One region of the Vreelandella sp. ssv genome, then DNA from elsewhere that is predicted to be linked to it. Evidence: predicted binding sites of a transcription regulator. Region 1 holds the regulator's gene; the other holds the start of a gene.
What was found. The regulator LexA, encoded in region 1, represses DNA repair genes until DNA is damaged. The targets are predictions, from matches to a motif close to TACTGTNTANNTANACAGTA.
Positions count from the first base shown of each region.

Region 2: the regulator LexA is predicted to act here: its motif matches at 3,105-3,124, upstream of AC5TBW_RS05590 (LexA family protein).

Region 1 is NZ_CM182545.1:2,241,130-2,248,910, forward strand. It holds gene ppsR (posphoenolpyruvate synthetase regulatory kinase/phosphorylase PpsR) at 1-19, shown strand, start outside; gene AC5TBW_RS10275 (hypoxanthine-guanine phosphoribosyltransferase) at 40-618, opposite strand; gene nagZ (beta-N-acetylhexosaminidase) at 667-1,698, opposite strand; gene AC5TBW_RS10285 (L,D-transpeptidase family protein) at 1,765-2,301, opposite strand; gene AC5TBW_RS10290 (TetR/AcrR family transcriptional regulator) at 2,279-2,956, opposite strand; gene lexA (transcriptional repressor LexA) at 3,224-3,907, shown strand; gene AC5TBW_RS10300 (energy-coupling factor ABC transporter permease) at 3,916-4,587, opposite strand; gene purU (formyltetrahydrofolate deformylase) at 4,612-5,466, opposite strand; gene AC5TBW_RS10310 (ribonuclease J) at 5,697-7,307, shown strand; gene moaE (molybdopterin synthase catalytic subunit MoaE) at 7,349-7,781, opposite strand, start outside.
Region 2 is NZ_CM182545.1:1,197,609-1,205,389, reverse strand. It holds gene AC5TBW_RS05610 (OmpA family protein) at 1-51, opposite strand, end outside; gene AC5TBW_RS05605 (hypothetical protein) at 295-960, shown strand; gene AC5TBW_RS05600 (FlgO family outer membrane protein) at 965-1,546, shown strand; gene glyA (serine hydroxymethyltransferase) at 1,661-2,926, opposite strand; gene AC5TBW_RS05590 (LexA family protein) at 3,148-3,591, shown strand; gene AC5TBW_RS05585 (Y-family DNA polymerase) at 3,605-4,906, shown strand; gene AC5TBW_RS05580 (LBF_2804 family protein) at 4,948-6,057, shown strand; gene AC5TBW_RS05575 (sodium-dependent transporter) at 6,078-7,541, opposite strand; gene AC5TBW_RS05570 (YbfB/YjiJ family MFS transporter) at 7,610-7,781, opposite strand, start outside.

The DNA of each region.
Region 1 (7,781 bases):
GCGCTTCTCGCCCCGCTAGCCCCGTTTCTAGGCGATCAGCTACATACCTTTTGGGGCAAAAATACCTGGCGCATTGCGCCAGTAGCCCTTGTAGTCCATACCGAAGCCAAACACATACCGGTCGGCGACTTCTAAACTGCAGTAGTCGGCCTTTAAGCCTGGTACCGCTTTACGATTATGCTGCTTATCCACTAGCACAGCGGTCGTGACACTGGCTGCCTGGGCTTCTTCACAGTATGCCAAAATGGCGGCTAGCGTCGCACCTTCATCCAAGATGTCATCGACAATCACCACGTGGCGACCCGCCATTGGCACTTCGGGAGAAACGCGCCAAAAGAGTTCGCCGCCGCGCAGCTCGTTGCGGTAACGAGTGGCGTGCAGGTAGTCCACTTCAAGAGGAAAACCTAACCGGGTAAGCAGATGGCCAGTGGTGATCAGGCCTCCATTCATGACGCAATAAAAAACCGGCAGCTTGTCTCCTAAATCCCGGGTAATCGCTTCCGCCATACGATCAAGCGCCCGCTCTACCTCTTGCTGAGAAATCAGACAGTCGGCGTTATCCATCAACTCACGCATTGAGTCCAGTGACTCTAATGCTTCTTTATCCAACTTTGACATCTAAACTCCAGGCGGGTTAAAAGCTTCGTTTACATCAGCAGTGTGCATTTACACAGCATTCGGTTTCGGCCTATCAGCCAATGCTTCCAGCTTCGCGTGGGCCCGACGCCAACGACCCAGCGCGCTTAAAGCATCCAAATCAGGCCGTGCTCGGCTATAGCGCAGCTTGGCAGGACGCTTCGTTTCAATACCTTTGCAAGCCTCAACGACCTCAAGCGCGGCTGCTCGATCATTGCATACCAGCAGCATATCGCACCCCGCCGATAGTGCTGCTTGAGCACGCTGCCTGGGGCCGCCCGCTTCGTGGGCACCTGCCATACTTAAATCATCAGAAAAAATACAGCCTTTAAACCCCAGCGATTCGCGAAGCATCCCAAGCCAACTCGGAGAAAATCCGGCAGGGCGGCTATCAAAAGCGCGGTAAATCACATGGGCAGGCATAACACCCTCTAACTGGGTGGCGAGATGGGTAAAGGGCACAAGGTCGCGCTGTTTAATCGCCTCTAATGAACGGTCGTCCACCGGCAGTGCAACGTGAGAGTCAGCCGCGACGCCACCATGGCCAGGGAAGTGTTTTCCCACGGCGGCCATGCCGGCATCGTGAAGCCCTAAAATGAAAGCGCCGCCGAGCTGCGCGACATGATGGGGGTCACTACTAAAGCTTCGATCGCCAATAACGCTAGAGACCCCGCTCTCCACATCCAGTACCGGCGCAAAGCTAAGATCCAACCCACAGGCTGCCATTTCCATGCCCAATAGCCAGCCAGCATCTTTTGCCAATACAAGCCCATCTTCCGGAATGTCGCGATAACACTCGCCAATACGCGCCATGGCAGGAAGGCGAGTCATCCCCTCTTTAATGCGCTGGACACGCCCGCCCTCTTGATCAACCCCAATCAGCAAATCAGCGCGTACGCGGCGAATATCGCTACATAGCTGACGTACCTGGTAGCCATTCTCAACATTCCGGGCGAATAAGATGACACCCCCTACCGCCGGTTCAGTGAGCAAGCGCTTTTCTGTGGCCGTCAATTTCGTGCCTTCAAGGTCGAGCATGACCGGGCCTAACGGTTGAGTCATCGTGATAGGTCCACCAATAAAAGGGGCGATGATTTTAGACGATCGTCTAGCGGTGTCAAAACCTGATTAATCAAAGCACTGCCGACCACCGTGTAGCCAAACCGGCGTGCCTGGCACCGCTAGCGAAAATATATAGAGCAAATCACTATTACGTAAACGAACACAGCCATGGGAAGCGGCCACCCCCATTGGCTCGTCGGGCGGCGTGCCATGTAGGTAAATATAGCGCCGCTGAGAGTCTACTTGTCCACCACGATTAACGCCTTTTTCTAGCCCGCACAACCACAGAATACGCGTCAAGATCCAGTCTCTCTCAGGATGCGCATCAGCGAGATCAGGGGAGAAAGTCTCGCCTGTCCAGCGCCGCCCACGAAATACCGCATTTTCTGGCATACCGTCACCAATGGCCGCTCTTATATAGTGCCAACCATGGGGGGTTTTACCGCTACCATTGCGCTCACCACTACCAGCGGCACCAGACGATATCTCACACTCATGGAGAACTTTTGCCCCTCGCCAGCAGCGTAGCTGCTGCTGAGTGGTGTCTATTTCTAACCAGATACTCTCCGTTGGGGGTAGCTCAGCTAGCCTGGGCGTTCGCATATTTTCCTTCTTCGAGTGCTGGGGGTAACGGTGCATTCATGGCAGCGACAACTACCGGACGCAACCGTCGAACTAAATCCCGTACGGTGACCTGCTCGTGATAATCCTTTTCAGCAATATCACGCAGCGCATCAAGACCAGAAAGCGTAAAAATTACCGTGCCGAGCATAAAGTGTAGCCGCCAAAAGCGCTCCGCGTCAGGCAAGTCTGGCGTTGCTTGACGCACAAGTTCGGTAAAGCGGGTAAACACATCACCATACTCTTGCTGAATATGGCGCCTAAGATGTCCTTGCGCCTGGCTATAGGCCAGGCCTAATAAGCGCATAAAAACTTTTAGGCTGTTACGCTCAGCTGGCACTGCCAGCACAGTGGTAGCCATTGTTTCGAGTAGCGTTTCAAGCGGGATAACGCTCCCTGTGTGCTGGGCTTCAAGCTTATCAAGCGCAGTATGAAAACGCTGTGTAAAGGGATCCAAGTAGCGAGAAAAAACGGCCTGAATCAAGGCTTTCTTTGAACCGAAATGATAGTTCACGGCCGCTAAATTGACGCGCGCTTTGCTAGTGATATTGCGCAGCGAGGTTTCAGCGAAACCACGCTCTGCAAACAGCACTTCCGCGGTATCAAGTATACGGGTCACCGTATCAGATTGAGCCATGTTGCTCTCCAGGGAAACGAGTGTTTAAAACATAGCAAAATACTATGCCATAACTTTGACAGGCTCAACGCTTGATTTGTTAATGAAATGCGGCCAAGTAAATAAGTAAAAACTTAGTTTCAAACGATTAGGAAAAATTCACCGCCTCCGGCAATAGGCATTGACAAGCCATATACTGGACAGAGGAACATACTGTATACTTAAACACTTATCGATTAAGTCGACATTTAACTTGTTACTGTCTATTCACTATTTTTGGAGTCTGGTATGTCGCGTCCGCTAACCGCTCGCCAACAGCACGTATTTGATTTTATCGTTAAGACCATGGGCGAATTTGGCTACCCTCCGACCCGTGCTGAGATTGCTAAAGCACTCGGTTTCCGCTCCCCAAATGCAGCTGAAGAACACCTTCGTGCGCTTGAACGAAAAGGGGTTATTCGCATTATCCGCAATACGTCACGCGGCATTCGCCTGCCCAACCAAGAGCCCCAGGAAATAGTGGACAGCAGCGTGGCTACGTTACCCGTTGCCAATCATATTGAATCACCACCGGCTGGACTGCCTGTCATTGGTGAAGTCGCCGCTGGAAGCCCCATTCTCGCTGCAGAACATATAGATCGCTACTGCCCGCTGCCTGCTGAGTACTTCACCCCTAAGGCCGACTATTTGCTGCGCGTCCGGGGACTCTCAATGAAGGATATTGGCATTTTAGAGGGTGACTTATTGGCTGTTCATCGCACTGAGCGAGTGCGCGATGGCCAGATTGTGGTGGCGCGTTTAGATGATGAAGTGACCGTCAAGCGCTTCAAGCGCCAAGGACATCAGGTAACGCTGTTTGCTGAAAACCCAGACTTTGCGCCCATTGAAATCGATCTTCGCTCCCAGTCGCTCAATATCGAAGGAGTGGGCGTTGGCGTTATTCGCGGCGGCAATGGTCAGGCTCTCGGCTAACATCACCTTCACTGCATATCGATGTAGCGGTGGTCATTGAAAGTGGCCACCCAATTAGGGTGATAGACCAGCAGGATACTCAGCAGCATGCCGGTGATAAACGCTTCCGAAGGCATTAACAAGGGCAAGAAGCGTGCATACTCTTGGGCTAGATAAATAGCGTCAGGGTCGGTACCTGCTACGGTGATCAGTAGCACCGCTACTAACCCGCCCCCCAGCGTAGCCAGCGCCGTACCGAAAAAACCGCAGGCAAATAGAAACACCATCAGATTATCCGGCAGTCGGCGATCGACCAGCCGCCATACCGTGCCAATGATGGCTGCTGGCACCACCCCTGTTACCAGTACGTTAGCGCCTAACAGCATCCACTCATTGCGGCCTATTACCACCATCGCCACATTAATCAGTACATTGCTGATGAGTGCTAACGGTGCTTTAAATACCAGAGTCATCAATACCGTAAAGACAAGGTGCAGCGTTAGCCAGTCCACTGCTTGAGCGCGCAGTTGCCACATCAGCACTACCGCTAGGGTTGCCCCTAACCAGCGATGCTGAAGTGCACCATCCTTGATTAGCGCTTGCCAAGGCCGACGCAAAAGTGCCCAGGCTACCACGCTTAACGAGAGTAGTGAGGTAAGCACTAGCGCCCAAGGCGCTAATACACTTTGCGCGAATGACATAGCGACCTCTTACGTTACCAATCGTTAGCTAAAGACCACCGTTTTATTGCCATGAACCAGCACACGATCCTCAAGATGCCAGCGTAAACCGCGCGCTAGAACCGCCTTTTCAACGTCTCGGCCAAAGCGCACTAAATCAGTAGGCGTATGACAGTGACTAACACGATGAATATCCTGTTCGATAATCGGGCCAGCATCGAGTTCCTCGGTGACATAGTGACAGGTTGCGCCAATCAATTTAACACCGCGTTGATACGCTTGGTGGTAAGGTTTAGCACCAGCGAAAGAGGGCAAAAAACTATGGTGAATGTTAATCACCCGACCTTCATAGCGTGCACACAAGTCAGGCGGTAGGATTTGCATATAGCGTGCCAGCACGATGCAGTCAGCGCGGGCGTTATCGATTACAGTCTGAACGTCGGCAAACGACGCCTGCTTGTTTTCAGCATCGACCGGCACATGGTGGTAAGGGATGCCGTACCACTCGGTCAATGAACGCATGTCGTCATGGTTTGAGATCACTCCAACAATATCGCAATCCAGTTCACCTCCCTGCCAGCGATAAAGCAGATCCACTAAGCAGTGCGACTCCCGCGACACCATTAACACCACCCGACGACGCTTCTGGGTATCGACCAGTGACCACTGCATATTGAATTCGCTAGCGACCGTTTCAAACGATGCACGTAGCGATTCTACCGACATAGCCACTGAATCTGCCAAAATTTCGTAACGCATAAAAAAACAGCCGGTTTCTAAGTCAGAGTGCTGGCTTGCTTCGGTGATCGAGCCACCCTGATGGGCAATAAAGCTCGAAACGCGAGCCACAATACCTACTTGATCGGGACAGGACACAACTAAACGATAATAATGAGACATGTAATTTACTCTTGACCTATTTCTACGCTAATTATGATAAACCAGCGACTTAGACTGCGTATTGTATCGGAAGGCCAAGGATGATTGTTAGCCGCCCCTGCCTTCCCGTATAGTTAAGGCACTACTTTTTAGGCTTTTCATAACTGATGCATTCACCACGCGTTCAAATTCGTCCCCGTCGTCGTCCACCGCTGCGCATGCTGCCGCTAGGGGGATGCGGTGAGATTGGAATGAATCTAACGCTATACGGCCATGACGATCACTGGATTGCCGTCGACTGCGGCATGATGATTCGCCAGGATCTTCCCAACTCACCGCTTCAGGTTCCTAATCTCGATACCCTGAAAGCATTAGGGATCGTACCCAAAGCGCTTTACATCACCCACGGACATGAAGACCACATAGGGGCAGTCGCCTGGCTCTGGCCGATGTGGAACTGCCCTATTTATGCCACCCCATTGGCGGCTGGGTTGTTGAGACTGAAATTTGCTGAACATCAGCTTAGTAGTGCCGCTATCCAAGTTATCGAACCAGGCGAGGCGCTTGAAAGCGGGCCATTTACGCTACGCTACCTCCCTTTGACGCACTCAATTCCCGAAAGCTGTGCCTTAATGATGATGGCCGGTGGCTACCGTGTTTTACACACCGGTGACTGGAAGCTCGATCCTGAACCGCTGATTGGTACACCGATGAGCGCCGCACAGTTTAGGGCGCTCGCACCGGTCGATTTAGTCGTTGGCGATTCGACCAATGCGCCAATGCCAGGGCACTCCGGCAGTGAGGGCGATGTCGCCAGAGCGCTGACAAAAACCCTCAGCAACTGCCAGGGCCGCGTCGTTGTCTCTTGCTTCGCTAGCAATCTGGCACGGGTGTTGGCCATAGGACGTGCAGCTCACCAATGCGGCCGGCGCATCAGCTTGATGGGGCGCTCCATGGAGCGCATGGTGAGTGTCGCGCGGGGGCTCGGCTATATGGATGATTTACCGCCGCTGGTGCCGAATCACGATCTCGGTTATTTACCACCGGATGAAGTGGTCATTATCGCCACCGGCAGCCAGGGGGAGCCCCGTGCGGCGCTCCAGCGTCTTGCCCAGGGCCGCCACCCCTTTGTTGACCTTCAGTCAGGTGATAACGTCATTTTCTCGGCTAAAGCCATTCCGGGCAATGAACGCCCCATTGAACAGCTTAAAAAGCGTCTGACGCAATTTGGTGTGCGCATCTATGATGAATTCAATCATCCCGAATTACATGCCACCGGGCACCCTGCTCAGGATGAGTTAATCAAGCTTTATCACTGGGTTAAACCGAAATATCTGCTGCCCGTTCATGGCGAAGCGCGACACCAGCAGGCCCATCAGGCCATTGCTAGCCAGCTGGGCATCAGCGCACCGCTAACGCCGATTAATGGCGATTTAATCTGCTTTGACAATCATGGATTGCGCTGTGAGGCGCGCTACCCGCAGCCCCCCTGCATTGTCAGTCAAAACAGCGTCGTGCCCCATCCTGGTCTAGAAGTGAATGACGCCAAAACGGCCCGCCGGGGCAGTTTGTACTTAGCGCTACCAGTCACCGCAACTGACATTGGCTGGGCGCGTATTGGCCGATTGATGCTAGACTCTTCGGGCGCCAGCCCGCTAGATGAAGATAGTTTTAGCGACTGGCTGGATGACCAACTTGAAGAGATTGCCGCGGAGACACTGGCCGACTTGCGCCAAGCATTGCAGCCTCGCCTGGTGCACTGGCTAGCAGCGCATATGCAGCACCTGCCAGATGTGCATTTACAGATCATGGCCGCCGAAATGCCTGAACCTGCTGAGTATGACAATGCAGCCAATCGCTAGGGCCGAGTCATTTAATCGCGCCGCACAGCAACACGACACTCTTAGTCCCAGCGCGCGGCATCCTGTTGATCAGAGTGGCGCTCTTTGACCCAATACTCGCCATGGGTCGAGTGCTCTTTCTTCCAGAATGGCGCCTGGGTTTTGAGAAAATCCATGATGAAATCGCAGGCTTCGAAGGCTTCGCGGCGATGAGCGCTAGCGACTAGCACGCGAACAATCGGATCGCCCGGGGCCAGATAACCGATGCGATGAATAATCCGGACTGCCTGCAGCGACCAACGCTGCCAAGCCTGCTCACCAATCTCGGTCAACGTGCGCTCGGTCATACCCGGATAGTGCTCCAGCGTTAGCCCCGTAACGTCTGGCGTTTCGTTAAAATCACGCACCAGCCCGGTAAAGCTAACCACCGCGCCAATGTCACTGCGTCCTGCTAGTGCATCGCCATATCCATAGTCCATCGGGAAAGGCGCTGCT
Region 2 (7,781 bases), 1.0 Mb from region 1:
GGCCGACATGAGCGAATCATGGCGCGGACCGCTGCGGTGATCTTCAAGCATTAGTAGTATCGCTCATTCAAGTTTTGAACCTCTTGGCCGATGAAGCTATTTAAATCTAACCAGATATTTCGAACTAGGTATGTAGAATTAGGCATGTCAATTTAGGCATGCCAAACTAAGTATGGCGAACAGTCTACCAAAAGCCGTTTGTAGCGAAAAAGGAACCCGCAGGTGCGCACCCGTCCCACATTATGTCGTTTACCCTATTTCATACGTCCTGTTGGCTGGGGGCTGGCAACGCTAATGCTCAGCGGCTGCTTCTATGCCAATACATCACAAGCGCCCATTGCCACCACCTATCCCTATACTGAGCAGCAACGTATGCAGGCAGCTCACCACTGGGATGTGCTTGCCCGCCATGAAGCTATCAGCATTTTGCAACGCGAGCGCGTTCGCAATCGCGACTTACACATCAGTCCAGCCGAGCACGGTGAACTCCGCGCATACAGCGGCGGCGAATTTGAGCGTGGCTTTCGCACCCTGCTTACCAGCGAACTAGTGTCACGCGGCGCCAATCTCACCACGGTGCCTACTGCCAACAGCGCCAATGTCACGATTGATGTCGAAGTGGTTGAGCACCGGGATCGCGGCTTTATACGTCCGCCGGTGGGGGCCTTCACGGCGCTCACCGCGGGAATCGCCGTGGCTACCATACCGTTTAATCAGTGGAGCGAGCCTGCGTTAGGGCTAATCCCTGCGGGTATTATTGCCGATACCACCAGCGGCAGCTGGACCAACACGAGCAATGAAGAGATTATTGTGACGACGCAAATAATCGATGGCGAACGAATTCTCTACTCATCATCCAACATTTACTACATCAATGCGGGTGATCGTCGCCAATACGCCCCTCATCGCGTGCCTCAGGCGCCTACCACCCCCTCCGTTCCCCTTACTGATACGTGGTAATGTCATGCTGATTACACTGTTTACTGCACGGCGCGTTAACGCTATCAGCCGTGCTGCGCTGATTAGCTTGGCCCTACTGTTGCTGGCTGGCTGCAACACGATGGGTAATGGTAACAACACACGTCCAGAACCCGAACCTGACCTTTCTGAGTTGGTCCACGCCGCGGCCGAACAAATGATCGCCAGCAATCCAGAGCTGACGCGTTACAGCCCCATGATTGCCGCCACGTTTGTGAGCATCGACAATTTGAGTCAATCGTCGACGCTTGGCCGGATTAGCTCTGAAATCATGGCATCAGCGCTCTCGCGCCAGGGCATGGAAGTACGTGAAGTCAAAATGCGCGACAGCATGTTTATTGAAGAGAGCGTGGGAGAGTTGATTCTTTCACGGCAAGTACAGCGCCTAAGCGCCCAGCACAACGCCCGCTCCATTCTTATGGGCACCTATGCTCAAGGGCAGGATTTTGTCTATGTCAGTGCGCGTGTAGTGAGAGCAGGTGATGCCATGGTACTCGGAAGCGCCGATTTTCGCCTGCCGTTAAACAACAATACACGTAGTTTATTAGAGGGCCAGGGGGGCTGGTGATACTAGTAATTTTCTATCATTTTTCCCCTATACGTCGATATAGAGACCAAGCACTAATTACCCAGAAGCCCTGCTAATAGCAGGGCTTCTTATCACACTTAACGAGCGTTAAAGTTACTTATAAACAGGCAGCCGTGCACAAACCTCAGCCACTTTATCCAGCACCTGCGCTTCGATGGCGCTGGTGTCTTCGCCTTTGGCCAACACATCCAGAATGTCGCAGATCCAGCCAGCGAGCTGGGTACACTCTTCTTCACCGAAGCCACGCGTGGTCACCGCCGGGGTACCGATACGCAGGCCTGAAGTAACGAACGGGCTTTGCGGGTCGTTAGGTACGGCGTTCTTGTTGACGGTGATGTGGGCACGGCCAAGCGCCGCATCTGCGTCTTTACCGGTTACTCCCTGCTTGATCAGTGAAAGCAGGAAGAGGTGATCTTCAGTGCCGCCAGAGACGATGTCGTAACCGCGGTCGATAAACACTTTGGCCATTGCCTTAGCGTTCTTGACTACTTGCTGCTGGTAGGTTTTGAACTCGGGCGCCATCGCTTCTTTGAAGCACACCGCTTTAGCTGCGATCACGTGCATCAACGGGCCGCCCTGGCCACCGGGGAACACTGCCGACTGGAGTTTCTTCTCGATATCTGCGTCGTTTTCAGCAGAAAGAATCACACCGCTACGTGGACCACGTAGAGTTTTGTGGGTGGTAGAGGTCACCACGTGGGCATGGGGCAGCGGGCTGGGGTAAACACCTGCAGCTACCAAGCCCGAGACGTGGGCCATATCAACCAGTAAGTAAGCACCCACTTCGTCGGCGATCTCGCGGAACTTAGCCCAATCCACAATTTGAGAATAGGCTGAGAAACCGGCGATGATCATTTTAGGCTTGTGCTCACGGGCAAGCTGAGCCACTTGGTCGTAATCGATCAGCTCTTGATCATTCAAGCCGTACTGAATGGCGTTGTAGTGCTTGCCCGAAAAGCTCGGCTTGGCGCCGTGAGTCAGGTGGCCGCCAGCGTCTAGGCTCATGCCCAGAATGGTGTCGCCTGGCTTAACTAGTGCCTGGAAAACGGCGCTGTTGGCCTGCGAGCCAGAGTGCGGCTGAACGTTGACGTAGGTAGCGCCAAACAGCTCTTTGGCATAATCAATAGCCAGATTTTCAGCGATATCGACGAATTCACAGCCGCCGTAGTAACGCTTACCGGGGTAGCCTTCAGCGTATTTATTGGTCAGTTGGCTGCCCTGGGCTTCAAGTACGCGAGGGCTGGCGTAGTTTTCGGAAGCAATCAGTTCGATGTGGGCTTCCTGGCGCGCCACTTCTTTCTGCATGGCATCAAACAGCACATCATCGAATCCGGCAATTGTCATATCGCGGCTGAACATCGGCAGGAACCTCGTAACGAGAAAGGGTCATCATGGAAGAAGCGAGGCCGCTATCATAACGCAGCCTGACGCGACTTTCATCGCATCCGCGTCAGGTTGTTGATGAGCAGCATTCATCTTTATGCCGTAGCAGTACTTAACACACCCGCCAATTTGCATTTTCTTTTCCTGAGCCAAATACTGTATATTCATACAATATTTTACGAGTCAGGATGCCGACGATGCCGGGCCAGCCATCTCACTTCACTCCCGCTTTGCCGTTAAGCTCCCAGCCGCTGCCTTATTTAACTTTTTTGGGCCGCGCTGGCTTTAGCGGCTTTCCTTCGCCTGCGCAGGATTACGAGCCGCGCACGCTAGACCTCAATACACGGTTGGTTAAAAATCCTACCCAGACGTTTTATGTCACCGCAACGGGCGACAGCATGGAAGGGTGGGGGATTTTCGACGGCGACTTACTGATCGTTGATCGCGGTATCAAGCCCCGCTTAGGGCATATGCTGGTGGCCATGCTGGAGGGCGAAGTGCTGATTAAACGCTACTCGCTTTATCAAGGGTCACCTCACCTTTGTTCCACTCACCCCGCCTACCCGCCGCTACCGCTTGAAGGCACCGACTGCCAGCTCTGGGGCGTGGTGCGCGCGGTGGTGCACGAGTATTTACGTTAAACAGGTGGGGACGATGATTGGTCTGGTGGATGCAAACAACTTTTATGTCAGTTGCGAGCGAGTTTTTCAGCCCAGGCTTGAAGGTAGGCCCGTTGGGGTGATGTCCAACAACGACGGTTGTATCATCGCCCGCTCCGCCGAGCTTAAAGCACTCGATATTCCCATGGGCACGCCATCTTTCAAGTTAGAGGGGCTGCGCCAGCGCGGCGAGATCCATCTGCTGTCGTCGAACTATGAGCTTTATGGCGATATGTCGGCGCGACTGGCTCAACTGCTGCGCGATGCCTGCCCAGAGATTGCCCCCTACTCCATTGATGAAATGTTCGTCTATTTAGAAGGCTTCACCCATGACCAGTGTGAGGCATTGGGGCGGAAGCTACGCCAGCGTATTCGCCGACATTTAGGATTGCCTGTGTGCGTGGGGCTTGCCCCCACCCATACGCTTGCCAAACTGGCCAACCACCTTGCCAAGCAAGACCCTCACTACCAGGGCGTTTGCTTGCTTAATGGGCAGGACCACACCACGGAGGCGCTGCTAAAACGCACGCCGGTGGGCAGCGTTTGGGGGGTCGGCCATCGGCTTGCCGAGCGCTTAGCCATCGGCGGCGTGACGACTGCCTGGGACTTGCGAGAAAGCGATGAAAAGCTGCTGCGTAAGCGCTTCTCGGTAGTGTTAGCACGTACCGCGCTTGAACTGCGCGGCACGCCCTGCATGGAGATGAACGCGCTGGATCAGCCGCGACAGCGCATCATGACATCACGCTCGTTCGGCCAGCCCACTGGTGTCTTTGCCGAAGTGCATAATGCGCTGCGTCGCCATGCTCAGCGTAGCGCAGAAAAACTGCGCGAACAGCAGAGCCTTGCCCGAGCGGTCATGGTATTTCTCAATACCAACCGCCACCGCCGCGACCAGAAGCAATACTTCCCGCAAGCGCTGATTCCCCTGCCCTCGCCCAGCGACGATACCAGGGTGATCCTTGATGCCGTACGCCAGGGGCTTGAGCAAATTCACCGCCCTCGTTTCAAGTTCATGAAGGCAGGCGTGATGCTGCTTGATTTGGTGGACGCCGAGCAACACCAGCTTTCGCTACTGCATCCGCCTACGCGGGATCACCACCCGTTTTTGATGGCAACGGTTGATCAGATCAACCAACAGATGGGACAAGGCACCATTAGCTTTGGCATGACCAACGCCCCCGCCGCCTGGCAGTTACGCTGTGCCCACCGTTCAGACCGCTATACCACGCGTTGGGATGAACTAATGAAGGCAGGCACTCACCCCGGCGCTATTGATGCGTGTACTTCGCGGACGTAACCGCTACCCTAAACGGCCCAATGCGAAGGAACGCGGTCCTCATGCCCCTCTCTCGGCCAGATAAAGAGTACGCTCCTGCCCCTGGCTTAGCGCAACGCTGGGCTAGCCGCTATGTACATCGCTATTTACGCCGCCAGCCAGCCCTGGACGCCCCCGACCCGAATGCCCTGAAGCGGGCACGGCGCGGGATCATTGCCTGGGCAGCGCTCGCTGGCATGATTTCCGGCACGCTGATTGGTGGCGCCGAGTGGTTTATGCGCGAATTTGCCACTGGCCACTGGGAAGCCATGAGTCTGCGGGAACAGCTCCCCTACTGGGCGGGTTACCTGGCCGTCGCAGGCACCATCACCGCGCTGGAAATTGGCTTTTTATACTGGAATGCGCTTCGCGGCGTAGCGACGATAACGCGCTTAGCGGGTCTACGTTATGGCCAAACGGACTCTCTGGAGCCCGATATTCAGTTGACCGTTCACGGTATTTCCCGAGCAGCCTTGGAGTACCCTAGCCCCGGTAGCCTTATATATGGCGTGGACCCGCACGCCTACCTGCATGGCTGGAAGCTAACCGCCAGATCGCTGCTTTACCGCTTAAAAATCAGCTTGAGCAGCTTTCTCCTGCGCCTGCTGCTGCGCCGCTTATTAGGCCGACTAACGCTACGCGGTTTTCTACCCGTATTAACCGGGCCGCTATACGCCGTGTGGAACGCTTGGATTGCCGCGCGCATTATTCAAGAAGCCTACTTACAGGCGCGTGGCCCTGCTCTGGTGAAACACTTAATGGCAACGCTGGCTGACAGCGACGAGCACATTCGACGCTTGGTAGCCCAGGGAGTGGGCGAGCTTATTATGCGCAATCAACACCCCCACCCGAATTTGGTGCTGCTGTTGGCTCGCCTGCTGGATAGCCTGCCTGAAAAACCCCAGGCGATTGACGTTGATTGGCCAGCCGCTCGACAGGACTATGCGCCACTGACGGGCGAGTCACGCCAAACGCTGCTCAATACGCTCACCCAGGCGGCGCTGCTTAGCGGCACCTATCGAGGTTCGCGCAAAAAATTCTTAGCCGAGGTGTTTGCGATATGGCAAACGCCGCTGGGCAATGAGGATATAAAAGCACAGCAGCGGCGTTTGCTATCGGGACAGATGCCGTAAAGGATAGATGTCGTAGGGGATTACGCCGTTTTTAGCGCATGACGCAGCCGCGGGCTTAGGGTCTCCCCAAGCGCGGCCATGACCATCAGAATGGCTAGCAGCCACGGCCAGTGTGCGGCAAACGAGACTTGGTATACGCCCAAGGCATCGACGAAGATCACCATAATGCCGAGCGGACTAACGTAGCGCACCATGGTCAGCCACAGCACGTAAGGTAGCGGCGCAAGCCCGAGCTCCTCACGGAAAGTGTCGCTCTTCAATACAAAGCCTGCGAGCAGCACCATACCCAGGCCGCCCAGTGGCATCATCCAGCGCGAGGTCAGGTAATCCAGCCAATCGAAAAAGGTCTTGCCTGCCAGTGTCCAATCCGCGCCCAGGTTAAATGAGAGCATCGCCAGGGTGCTGACCAGCCACAGCACAATGCCCGTGCCCCAAGCGGCGGCCGAGCGCGAAATGCCTTTGTTATCGCACAGCCAGGAGACCGTGGCTTCTACCATGGAAATAGCCGAGGTTAGCGCCGCCATGGAGAGCATCAGAAAGAAAAGCACGCCAAACAGTGTGCCTAGCGGCATCGCCTGAAAGGCCAGCGGCAGACTCATGAAAATAAGCCCAGGGCCTTCGCCGGGATCCATGCCGTTGGCAAAAATGACCGGAAAGATCGCCAGCCCCGCCATCAGCGCAACGACCGTATCCGCCACGGCCACACTGACCGTGGTCCGGCCAATGGATGCACCTTTAGGTAAATAGCTGCCGTAGGTAAGGATCGCCCCGGAGGCCAGCGAGAGGGTGAAGAAGGCGTGGCCCAGCGCCGCCAGCATGCCCTCGCTAGAGAGGCTGCCCGCGTTGAACGAGAACAGGAAGTTCACCGCTGCGCCAAAGCCACCGGAAAACATGCCAAAGCCAATCAGGATCACCAGCATGATGACCAAGCCAGGCATCATCCAGCTTACGCTCTTTTCGATCCCCTTCTGTACGCCCTTGCCCACAATCAGCATGGTGAGCAGCGTCACCACGGTACTCCAGGCACCGAGATTCAGCGGATTGGCGTTATTGGCGCCAAATACGGCGGCCATATCATCAACACTGCTGCCTGCTAAGCCACCGGTCAGCATCTTCCATAGATACGAGAACGACCAGCCCGCCACGACGACGTAAAACGACAGCACCATAAAGCCGCAGAGCATGGCCATCCAGCCAATCAGCGACCACGCTGACGAGCGGCCTGATTCATTGACCACACGGCGAATGGCATCGATAGGGCTGCCACGACCACGCCGTCCAAAGGCGATCTCGGTCATCATGACCGGCACACCCACGGCAAAAATACAGGCCAGGTACACCAGTACAAAGGCACCGCCGCCGAACTCCCCGGTGATATAGGGGAATTTCCAGATATTGCCCAGCCCAACCGCCGAACCGGTTGCTGCCAACATAAACCCCCAGCGGCCTAGCCACTGGGTGCGAGCTTGCCCAGAAGAGGTCATTTGCCCAGTTACCCTGTCAGAAAAAGGCGCTCATCCTATAGGATTTCACGGGCAATGCCCAACAGAGCCTAGGCGTATACGGCGGCCTTGGCGGCCGTATCCAGCCGCTGGGCGGTTTGATCCACCTTGCGTAAACAGGCCAGCAGCACGGCGCCAAGCGTTACAAAGCCACCCGCCAACCACAGTCCAACGCCATAATGGCCTGAGGTTTCCGCTAACATACCGGTTAACGCCGGGGCG